One region of the Diaphorobacter sp. JS3050 genome, then DNA from elsewhere that is predicted to be linked to it. Evidence: riboswitches for the same ligand, from Rfam matches in the RefSeq annotation. Region 1 holds a riboswitch; the other holds the start of a gene.
What was found. A riboswitch is a leader RNA that binds a small molecule or an ion and turns the genes downstream of it on or off. The one in region 1 is predicted to bind cobalamin.

Region 1 (5,293 bases):
GACCATTTTGCGCTGCCTGACGATGCGCTGGCGGTGGCCAAGCGGCAAGGCAGGCTGCACCGCAATTTCCAAGGCTATAGCACGCAGCCCGATTGCGACCTGATTGGTCTGGGCGTTTCTGCCATCGGGCGCGTGGGCGCTACTTACAGCCAAAATGTGAAAACGCTGGACGAGTATTACGACTGCATTAACCAGGGGCATTTGCCTGTGGTGCGCGGGCTGGCGTTGACCAAGGACGACTTGGTGCGCCGCGCAGTCATCATGGCGTTGATGTGCCAAGGTGAATTGCTGTTTGAGCCGTTGGAACAGTCCTGGCTGATTGATTTCCGCAGTTATTTCGATGCGGAATTACAGCAACTGCAAGAAATGGCGGCTCAGGGCTTGGTGAAAATCAGTGATGAGGGCGTTGAAGTCACGCCCATGGGATGGTATTTCGTGCGCGGCGTGGCCATGGTGTTCGACAAGTATCTACAGGCTGACCGTAACCGCGCTCGCTTTTCCCGGATTATTTGATCCATGCTGTGGGCGCTGGCCACGACGGCCTTCCTGATGGGGCTGATGGGAGGGGCTCACTGTTTGGCGATGTGTTCTGTTCCCTGCGCGGCGCTTACGGGGCTGGGTGGCACGCCGGACGCCACCCACACCATTCAATGGGCGTCCCGCCGCGGAATCCTCCAACGGGTAGCGCAGTTTCACGTGGGGCGCCTGATTGGCTACGGCGCCGCAGGGGCGGTGGTTGCGCTGGCTATGGAGCAACTCGCATGGCTGGGGCAAAGCACCTCGGCATTGCGCCCCCTTTGGACGCTGATGCACGTGCTCATCCTCGCGTGGGGCGGGATGATGATGGTGCAAGCGCAGCAGCCCTTGTGGGTTGAGCGGGCGGGGCGTGCTGCCTGGGCGAAGGTCAAGCCCTTGGTCTCTCGGCCTGGCGGGCTCCTGACCGCGGGTGTGGCCTGGGCGCTCCTGCCATGCGGCCTGCTGTATACCGCACTGTTGACTGCCGCACTCAGCGGAAGCGTGCTCCGCGGAGCCTTGTGCATGGTCCTGTTTGGCGTGGGAAGTGGTGTATGGCTGGTGTTGGGGCCGTGGACATTTGGCCGCATTCGCGCTTGGATCGGCGTGAAGGGTGGGGCGTGGGGGTCTCGGCTGGCAGGTGGTGTGCTTTTTTCCCTGGGTGCATGGGCGCTATGGATGAAGGTTGTCCATGGGCAGCCGGCGCCGTGGTGCGTGCCCTGAAAACAGCGTTTTGTGGAGCCACAGCGGCTCTGCGAAGCATGCCGTGGCAAGCCAGTGGTGCACACTGAGACGCTCAGGTGTGACGTATCGCTGTCAGATCTCTACCAGCGGAAGTGACGAGTCTGTTCTCATCGACGTGGAGAAATCCAGCTACGCATCGCTGCCTTACTGGATGCGCCATCGTGCGTATGAGGGCGCGCTGCGTGTCGGCGTGATTGCCGAAGGACTGGGAAACGCCCGAACCACGCCAGGATATTTGCCATCGGTGCGACGACTACCAAGGTCTGCTCTGTGCCTTGCAGATGGGTGGGTTGCGCGCGCTGGCCGCGGAGCGCCGGATTTTCTGAGCAGGTATTGAGGTCACTGGCACTCACCCGGAGCGAGGGCGCAAGCGATTACCGGAGAAAAGGTGTCTGCGAATGCCACCGGACCGGCATCCTGAACCGGGGGTTCAGGTGGGCGAGGGCAGCCAGGCGTTGGGTTCATCTGACGCGAGATGATCACGCTCACCGGGCGATGTACCAAGCCCGTGCTCAATGAGCATTGGTTCAAGGAAATATAAAGCCCGGCAGCACCGCAGACATGTTCATTGTAGTGGGCTGCCCGTGTGCAGCCAGGGGCCAGGCTTTTGCCGTAATGGTTATAGGAGGCGCCCATCCTCGCCCAGCGCCTCGTCCAGGCGCAGGAGCAACTGCTGCACGCGCTCATCGCTGTCGTGCACATGCGGCGCGATCGGGGTGGGGGCGATGCGCGCAGGGGCTGAGGCGGCTGCCAAATCGGCGGCTTCGCGGTCGGCGATCTCGAAAGCCAGATTGAGGGCCGCCAGCACGGCGATGCGCTCGCGCGCGCGTACCTTGCCCGCGTCACGGATGCGCGTCATGGCGGTATCCACGCGCTCGACCGCCTCCAGCAGGCGCGACTCCTGGCCGTCCGGGCAGGCCAGGAGATAGCTTTGCTGGAGGATCTGTACCTCGATCTGCTTCATGGCGCGTCTTTCGTCTCGGCAGTGCCGGGGAGTTCGGGCTCGGCAGGCAGGCGGTCCAGCAATGCGTTCACGCGGGCACGGGCCGCCTGCAGGCGGGATTGGAGGGAATCGCGCTCCTGGGTGAGCGCCGCGACCTGTTGCGCCAACAGGGCATTGGTGCGCTGCAACTCGGCATGGCGCAGCAGCAGCCGCTCAACGCGCTCGGCGATCTGGTCGATGGAAGAGGGGGAGGCCATACGCTGCCGATTGTAGGGATCGGCGTGCGAACCATCGTAAAATTGCGCAGTTGGTGCTAGCGGCGTGGTTCACATGCCGCAGTTCAACGGGAAGCAGGGAGGGGCCCTCCGCCATGGAGTGCGTCCTGTGCCTGCGCTGCCCCCGCAACGGTCAGCGGATGAGCCGTACCTCGGCTCCCTCTTCATTGACAAGCCACTGAGCGCCTTGAACAAGCGTTTGGGAAGGCGATGCAGAGCGTTCCGCCAGCCCGGATACCGGCCAACGAGGTGGCTCCGCGTTTCCTTTTGTGAAACCTGGGCCGTTATGCCCAGGTGCCGACGGGGAGGTCGGCCGTGGCGATCTCTCTGTTTGCCCCACATGACAAACACCCGTCCGTTCAATGTGCGCTTGAGTGCGCTTTCCGTGCACGCGCGCGTCGCCGTGCTGCCGCTGGCGCTGGCCGCCGCTTTCCCCGCCGTGTCCCAGACCCTGCTGGCCCAGGCAGCCACCGAACCCCAACTGCGTGAAACCGTCATCACGGCAACCCGCGTGGCCCGGCCGCTGGCCGACATCGTGTCCGATGTGTCCGTCATCGACCGTGAAACCATCGAAGCCAGCGGCGCGGTAGGCGTCATTGACGTGATCTCGCGCCTGCCAGGCGTGCAGATCACGCGCAATGGCGGCCAGGGCAGCAGTGGCAGCGTCTACCTGCGCGGCGCGGAGTCGCGCTTTACCGCCGTGTACCTGGACGGCGTGCGCCTGGACTCGCAATCCACCGGCGGCGTGGTGTGGGAGCAAATCCCGTTGTCGCAGATCGACCGCATCGAGGTCGTGCGCGGGCCAGCGGCTGCTGTGTACGGCTCGGATGCCATGGGAGGCGTGATCCAGCTCTTCACCAAAAAGGGCGAGGGTGCGCCGGCGCCCTACGTGGGCGTGGGCCTGGGCAACCAGGGCACGCGGACGGTGCAGGCCGGCGTGAGTGGCGGCACCGAGCAGGTGGACTATGCGCTGGGGCTGTCGCATGAGCGCGCCGATGGCTTCAGTGCCCGCGTAGGCTCCGCCTACAACCCGGACAAAGACGGCTACCGCCGCACCTCTGCCAATGCCCGACTGGGCGTGCAGTTCGACACGACCCATCGCCTGGAGGGCACGCTGCTCGCCAGCAACCTCAACTCGCAGTACGACGGCAGCAAAACGGCCGACGACCGCAATCACCACCAATTGCGCACGGCCAGCCTGGCATGGCTGGCCAAGTGGAGCGACGTGTACAGCACGCGCTTGCAGGTCACGCAGGGGCAGAGTGAATACAGCACCCGGCCCAACTTCTACATGACCGAGACCACGCTGCACAATTACCTGCTGCAAAACGAGTGGCGCCTGGGCGCGCATCTGTTCACAGCCGCGCTGGAGCGCCGCGAGGACGAACTGCACAACCCCGCCACCGAGTTCGTGGGCGACCTCCAGCGTGACCGCTCACAGAACGCGCTCGCTCTGGGCTATGGCCTGAACCAGGGCGCCCATACGCTGCAGGCCAACCTGCGCTATGACGACGACAGCGAGTTCGGCGGCAAAAGCACGGGCAGCCTGTCCTATGGCTACGCCATTACGCCGCAGTGGCGCGTCACCGCAGCGGCCGGCACGTCCTTCCGTGCACCCACGCTCTACCACCGCTTCAGCGAATACGGCGCGCCCGACCTGCAGCCCGAGAAGGGGCGCAACGTGGAGCTGGGCGCGCGGTGGACGCAAGGAGAGAGCAGCGTGGGTGTCGTGGCGTACCGCAACCGCGTCAGCAACCTCATCAATTTCGGCGCCGCGGGCCGCTGTGATTCCAGCTTCGGCTGCTACGAGAACGTGGGCCGCGCCGAGTACAAGGGCGTGACGCTGTCGGCCGCGCACCGCATCGCGGGCGTGTCGCTGCATGGCTCCATCGACTGGCAGAACCCGCGTGACCTGGACAGCGGCAAACTGCTGGCGCGCCGTGCCAAGCGCTACGCCACGCTGGGTGCCGACACCCTGGTGGCAGGCTGGACGCTGGGGGCAGAGCTCTACGCATCCGCGCGCCGGTACGACAACGCGGCCAACACCAACGTACTGGGCGGCTACACCACGCTCAACCTCTACACCAGCAAGCGCGTGGCCCGCGACGTGACGCTGCTGGCCCGCGTCGACAACCTGGCCGACAAGGACTACCAGTTGGCGCGCACCTACGCCACCGGCGGCCGCACGTTCTACGTGGGCCTGAAGTGGGCGCCGCAGTAACGCCATCACCGACTGCCACACCATGAGCCGCTGTCCCGCCCTGGTCATCGCCGCGCCCGCCTCTGGGCAGGGCAAGACCACCGTCACCGCCGCTTTGGCGCGCCTGCATACACGCCAAGGCCGGCGCGTGCGGGTGTTCAAGTGTGGGCCCGACTTCCTGGACCCGCACTGGCACCAATTGGCCAGCGGCGCCCCCGTACACCAGCTCGATCTGTGGATGACCGGTGCGGCAGATTGCGCGCAGCGCCTGCGCGCCGCGGCGGCCGAAGCAGACCTGCTGCTCATCGAAGGGGTGATGGGGTTGTTCGACGGCGAGCACAGCGTGGGCGACCTGGCGCAGCGCTTCGGCATACCGGTGCTTGCGGTGGTGGATGCCTCTGCCATGGGGGGCACGCTGGGCGCCATCGTGCATGGGCTGCGGCACTACCGTGCGGGCCTGCCATGGGCCGGTGTCTTGGCCAACCGCGTGGCGGGCGACCGCCATGCGCAGATGCTGCGGGACGGCTTGGCCGACGCTGCGGACTGGCTGGGTGCGCTGCCACGGGTCGTGGGTGACGCTGCGGGCGGGAGGGAGCCTGGTGGCCTTCTGCCCGAGCG
Region 2 (5,293 bases), 1.6 Mb from region 1:
TCAGGCAGTCGGCCTTGCTGGTCGGTCCGGGACGCGCGCAGACCACCGTGTGCACGTTGGGGAAGCGTGCACGCACCTGCTCCACGTCGGCATGCGTTTGCGGGTCGTTGGGATAAGTGCCGATGAAGATGTGGTAGTTCTCGTAGTCCAGCGTGGTGGCGGCCAGTTGCGCCATCTGGCCAATCACGCCGTGCTCCTGCCAGGCGGGCACCATGATGGCCAGCGGCTTCTCCTCGGCGTCGTAGAGCGTCTTGTAGTTCAGCGGCGCGTGGCGTGCGTACACCGTGAAGGCGCGCCAGACGCGGCGGACCCAGTAGGCGATATCGATGAACAGGTCATCCAGGCTGCTGATGAAGATGACGACAGCCACCCCGATCGCCACCATCTTGAGCAGGTAGAGATAGGCGGTAAAAACATCTATCCAGGACAGGGTGCGGCTCCTCTAGACACTCAGGGCCGCAACCGCGGGCGCAGCCGCATGTGCGGGCGCGGGCGCGGGCGCGGGCGCGGGCGCCAGCATCTGCTCCAGCCGTGCCACGATGCGCTGGGACGCCTGGCCATCCCCAAAGGGGTTGGCTGCGGCCTGCATGCGGCCGTAGGCCTCTCCGTCGTCCATCAGATGGCGCACGGAGCGCACGATCAACTGGCGGTCGGCCCCGACCAACGCGGCGCAGCCCGCATCGATGACCTCCGGCCGCTCGGTTTCTTCACGCAGTACCAGCAGCGGCACCTTGAAGGTCGGCGCCTCTTCCTGCAGACCACCCGAGTCCGTGAGCAGCAGCCAGGCATCGGCGATCGCCTGCTGCATGGCCAGGTAGTCCAGCGGCGCCGTCAGGCGCACATTGGGCAGCGCGCCCAGGTGCCGGTGCACGGGGTCGCGTACCACGGCCCAGTGCGTGATAGGACAGCTTCTGGTTGCACAGCCCCGTCGAATTCCTCATGCGCCCATCCTGAAGATGGCAAGTGCCGGCAAGACACTTAGCGCATCGCTCCGTCCACCCCGGCCGCTTGAAAACTCGCCATCTCGCGCAGCACGCGGCATGCCGACTCCAGCAACGGCCAAGCCAGAGCGGCACCTGAGCCTTCTCCCAAGCGCAGCCCCAGGTCCAGCAGCGGCTGCGCCTGCAAAGCCTGCAGCATGTGGCCATGGCCCCGTTCGCCGGAGCGATGGGCAAACACACAGCGCTGCAGCACGGCAGGCGCCAGGCGCACGGCCACCAGCACAGCCGCGCAGGTGATGAAGCCGTCGACCACGATCACACGACGCTCGGCGGCGGCCTGCAGCACGGCGCCGGTGAGCGTGGCGACTTCAAAACCACCCAGGGCGGCCAGGGCCTCCAAGGGCTGCGTAGCACCGGCGTTGGCCGCCAGCGCCTGCTCCAGCACGGCCTGCTTGCGCGCGATGCCTGCCGCATCCAGTCCCGTACCGGCACCCGTGCACTCGGTCAGCGGCACACCTGCCAGACGCGCCAACAGCAGCGACGCCACGGACGTGTTGCCGATGCCCATCTCGCCCAGCAGCAGCGCGTTGCCGGGCATGGCGCGCACGATATCCATGCCGTTGCGCAGCGCCTGGGCGCACTGCGCCTCGGTCATCGCAGGGCCGACGCTCGCGTCCTGCGTGCCCGCCGCCACGCGGCAGTGCACCAGGCGGGGCGCACCGGGAACGGCGTGGCGCGCGGGTACTTCGCGCGCCACGCCGCAGTCGGCCACGGTGAGCTGAAGGCCGTGCTGGCGCGCCAGCACGCTCACGGCTGCGCCGCCTGCCAGAAAGTTCTCGACCATCTGCCAGGTCACGTCGCTCGGGTAGGCCGATACGCCCTTGGCCGCCAGGCCATGGTCGCCCGCGCACACCAGCATCTGCGGCGCCTGCAGCATGGGTGATTCGGTACCTTGGATCTGGCCCAGACGGAGGGCGAGTTGCTCCAGGCGCCCCAACGCACCCAGTGGTTTGGTCTTGTTGTCCAGCTTGTGCTGCAGGGCTTGGGTCAACGGCCGATCGGTGAGGTCAGCAATGAAAGGCAGGTCGATGATCATGGCGTGTTTCGATTGTCAAAAAAGGTCCAGCGCGGCCCCGACTCACGGGGCGCACATCAAGAGGTGGCCGTATTGCGGGGCGGGCCCCATGCGTTGTGGCTGGCTTATGCCGGTGCGGTCTGGCGACTGCATTGCGCCGCAGCCTGGTCGCACCGCAGATGCGCGATGAGCGGCTGCTGGTCGTCGCGCTGCCCCCATTGCTCGAAGTACACCAGGTCTTCCACGGGCAGGCGCGGAAGCCAGCCAGCGGTTTCCAGTTCGGGCTTGGCATGGAAGTGGCTGACATAGCCGACACACAGGTAGGCGATGGGGGTGATGCCCTTGGGAATACCCAGCGCCTGCTGCAGGTCGGCCTGGTGAAAGATGCTCACCCATCCCACCCCAAGCCCCTCGGCGCGCGCGGCGAGCCACAGGTTTTGCACGGCACAGACGCTGCTGTACAGGTCCATGGTTTTCATGTGGGTACGCCCTACCACCACCGGACCGGTGCGCTCGCGGTCGCACGTGATGCAGAGGCCGATGGGCGACTCCAGAATGCCCTCGAGCTTGAGACGCTGGTACACCGCGCGCTTGTCGCCCTCGAACATACCGGCCGCTTCGGCATGGGCCTTGGCGAAGGCATCATGCACCCGGCGCTTGGTGTCCTGCGATCGCACCACCAGGAAGTTCCATGGCTGCATGAAGCCTACGGAAGGCGCATAGTGCGCCGCGGTCAGGATGCGGCTGAGCACCTCGTCCGGTACCGGGGTGGGCAGAAACTGCCCGCGCACATCACGGCGTGAAAAGATGGTGCGGTAAATGGCGTCGCGGGCCTCTTGCGTAAAGGCGTGAACGCTTTGCGTGGCTTGCGCCTGCGCGGTATTCATGGCAGTCCCCTGTGCGTGAATAGGTCGCACGCTGCCTGGCCTTGCAGCGCGATGAACGTTCAGGCCGGTCTTCTGGCTTGGATTCATCTGACCCGCCGCGCCTTCCCGGCCTTGGCGGCCAGTGGCATTGAGCGGGGGTCATCTTCCTTACAGCGTTGGGCACGCGGCGGACTCCAACCGCCTTCCCGATTCTCCCTTTGCCTTGCGGCAGCGGGCACCTGAGGACGGGGATGATAACAACCGCAATTCAACCGCAGTTATCGTCCTTTACTGCGCAGCGAGGGCATCCAACGCCCCGGGCTCGAAGTGCCGTGCGATGCCGGCGGCCAGCCCCTCAAACACCGCATCCAGTGTCGGAGCATCGGCACCGAACAGTGCCCGCAGCACGGCTGCGTCCTCGAACAGGCCGTGCAGGTACAGGCCCAGCACATTGCCCCCGGGGTTCTGCCACGCCAACCCGGGCATGATTTCGCGCGCCACATCGCCGCTGGCTGCCATGGCCGGGTGCTGAGCAGTCTGGCCGTGGTGGATTTCATAGCCTTGCACAGCCACGCCGGCAAGATGCCGCCAGGCGCCTTGTACGGCGCCGAAGCACTGGCGCGTGGGCCGCACGGTCTTGGTGGCCTCGAAGCTCGTCACCAACGGCAGCAGGCCCAGGCCTGGGCCATTGCCGTCCACCCCCACGGTGTCGATCAACGCCTCGCCGAGCATCTGCAGTCCACCGCAGACTCCGAGCACACGGCCACCGCGTGCCGCATGGGCAGCAATCGCCGCGTCCAACCCCTGTGCGCGCAGCCAGGCCAGGTCAGCCGCCGTGGCCTTGCTGCCGGGCAGGACGATCCAGTCGGCGCCCTCCACATCCGCGGGGCTGCGCGCCCAGGACAGACGCACACCCGGCACATTTTTGAGCGGCTGGAATTCGTCCAGATTGCTGATGCGCGGATACGCCACCACGGCGATGCGCGTATGCACGGCACCCGCGGCGGTGGAGCGCATGTCGAACACGCCGTCCTCCTCGGGCAGGCCATGGTTCCACTGCATCGGAATGGTGGCGACGACGGGCACGCCGGTCTTGTCCTGCAGCATTTGCGGCGCTGGCGCCAGCAGTGCCTCGTCGCCACGGAACTTGTTGAGCACGAAGCCAGCGATGAGCGCGCGTTCTTCCTCGGGCAGCAACGCCCATGTGCCAAACAGGTGGGCAAAGGCGCCACCGCGGTCGATATCCGTCACCAGCAGGCAGCGCGCCTCAGCATGGCGCGCCACGCGCATGTTGACCACGTCGCTGGCGTGCAGATTGATCTCTGCCGGCGAGCCCGCGCCTTCGATGACCACCACGTCGTTCTCGGCCCGCAGTGCGTCCAGCGCCGCCGCGATCTGCGGCCACACACGCTGGCTGCGGCCGCGCCATGGCAGTTGCGAAAGCTCATCGCTCACCTGTCCCAGCAGCACCACCTGGCTCTTCGTGTCCGCTTCGGGCTTGAGCAGCAGCGGGTTCATGCGCACGTCGGGCACGGCCCGCGCTGCCAGCGCCTGGAAATACTGGGCACTGCCAATCTCGCCGAACTGGTCGCCCGGTGCAGCCACCACGCGCGCGTTGTTGCTCATGTTCTGCGCCTTGAAAGGCGCCACCTTCAGGCCCTGGTTGCTGTAGTAGCGGCACAGCGCGGTGGCCAGCCAGCTCTTGCCCGCGCCGCTGGTGGTGCCCAGCACCATGACGCAGCGCGCCGGCCCGGGTCGGGTCTTGTTCATTGCGATTCCTTGTAGAGGCGCCACGATACCTCCAGCGCCCGCTGCGACTGCGGTGGCAACACGCCCAGGCGCACATGCCCGGGCAGGCCAAACGAGGTGCAGTCGCGCAGCTTGACGCCGCGCGCGCGCAGCCATTGCAGGAAGGTCCCCACATCCTGCACCGGCGGACATGCCGTGAAGAAGTTGGCGAGACTGCCCGGCGCAACGGCCCAGCCCAGGGCCGCGCACAGCGCCAGTTGCGCGGCCTTCCATTCGCGCAGGGTCGCCAGCGATTGCGCGAGCCATGCCTGCGTATCCGGCCGGACCCAGGCCGCCAACAGGGCAACACCGTCGGCACCGACCGGCCAGGAGGCCGCCAGCGCCTGCACAGCGGCGACACTGCCATCGGCGACCGCGGCACTCGGCGCAATGGCATAGGCCGAGCGCACGCCGGTCAGGCCCAGCGCCTTGTTGGGCGTCCACATCTGCCAGGCGGCATCAGGCGCTACGGTGGCGGCTCCCTCCAGGCGCAGGGGTGCATAGGCGCAGTCCAGTATGCGCAACACGCCGACAGGGGCCGGGGCGCACCACGCCGTCAGTGCAGCATCGGTCGTTCCCAACGGGCTGGCGGGCTCGCACGCCCAGTGCAGCGCCGGTTCAGA

Region 2: another riboswitch for cobalamin. It lies ahead of bluB (5,6-dimethylbenzimidazole synthase); the one in region 1 lies ahead of HND92_RS06325 (TonB-dependent receptor domain-containing protein).

The regions. Positions count from the first base shown of each region.
Region 1 is NZ_CP053553.1:1,277,895-1,283,187, forward strand. Features, by position in the region: gene hemN (oxygen-independent coproporphyrinogen III oxidase) at 1-513, shown strand, start outside; gene HND92_RS06310 (sulfite exporter TauE/SafE family protein) at 517-1,236, shown strand; gene HND92_RS06315 (cell division protein ZapA) at 1,877-2,221, opposite strand; gene HND92_RS06320 (hypothetical protein) at 2,218-2,457, opposite strand; cobalamin riboswitch at 2,492-2,736, shown strand; gene HND92_RS06325 (TonB-dependent receptor domain-containing protein) at 2,816-4,696, shown strand; gene HND92_RS06330 (cobyrinate a,c-diamide synthase) at 4,719-5,293, shown strand, end outside.
Region 2 is NZ_CP053553.1:2,903,845-2,909,137, forward strand. Features, by position in the region: gene HND92_RS19395 (glycosyltransferase family 2 protein) at 1-385, opposite strand, end outside; gene HND92_RS13920 (UDP-N-acetylglucosamine 2-epimerase) at 443-886, opposite strand; gene cobT (nicotinate-nucleotide--dimethylbenzimidazole phosphoribosyltransferase) at 979-2,037, opposite strand; gene bluB (5,6-dimethylbenzimidazole synthase) at 2,142-2,903, opposite strand; cobalamin riboswitch at 2,948-3,140, opposite strand; gene HND92_RS13935 (cobyric acid synthase) at 3,171-4,652, opposite strand; gene HND92_RS13940 (aminotransferase class I/II-fold pyridoxal phosphate-dependent enzyme) at 4,649-5,293, opposite strand, start outside.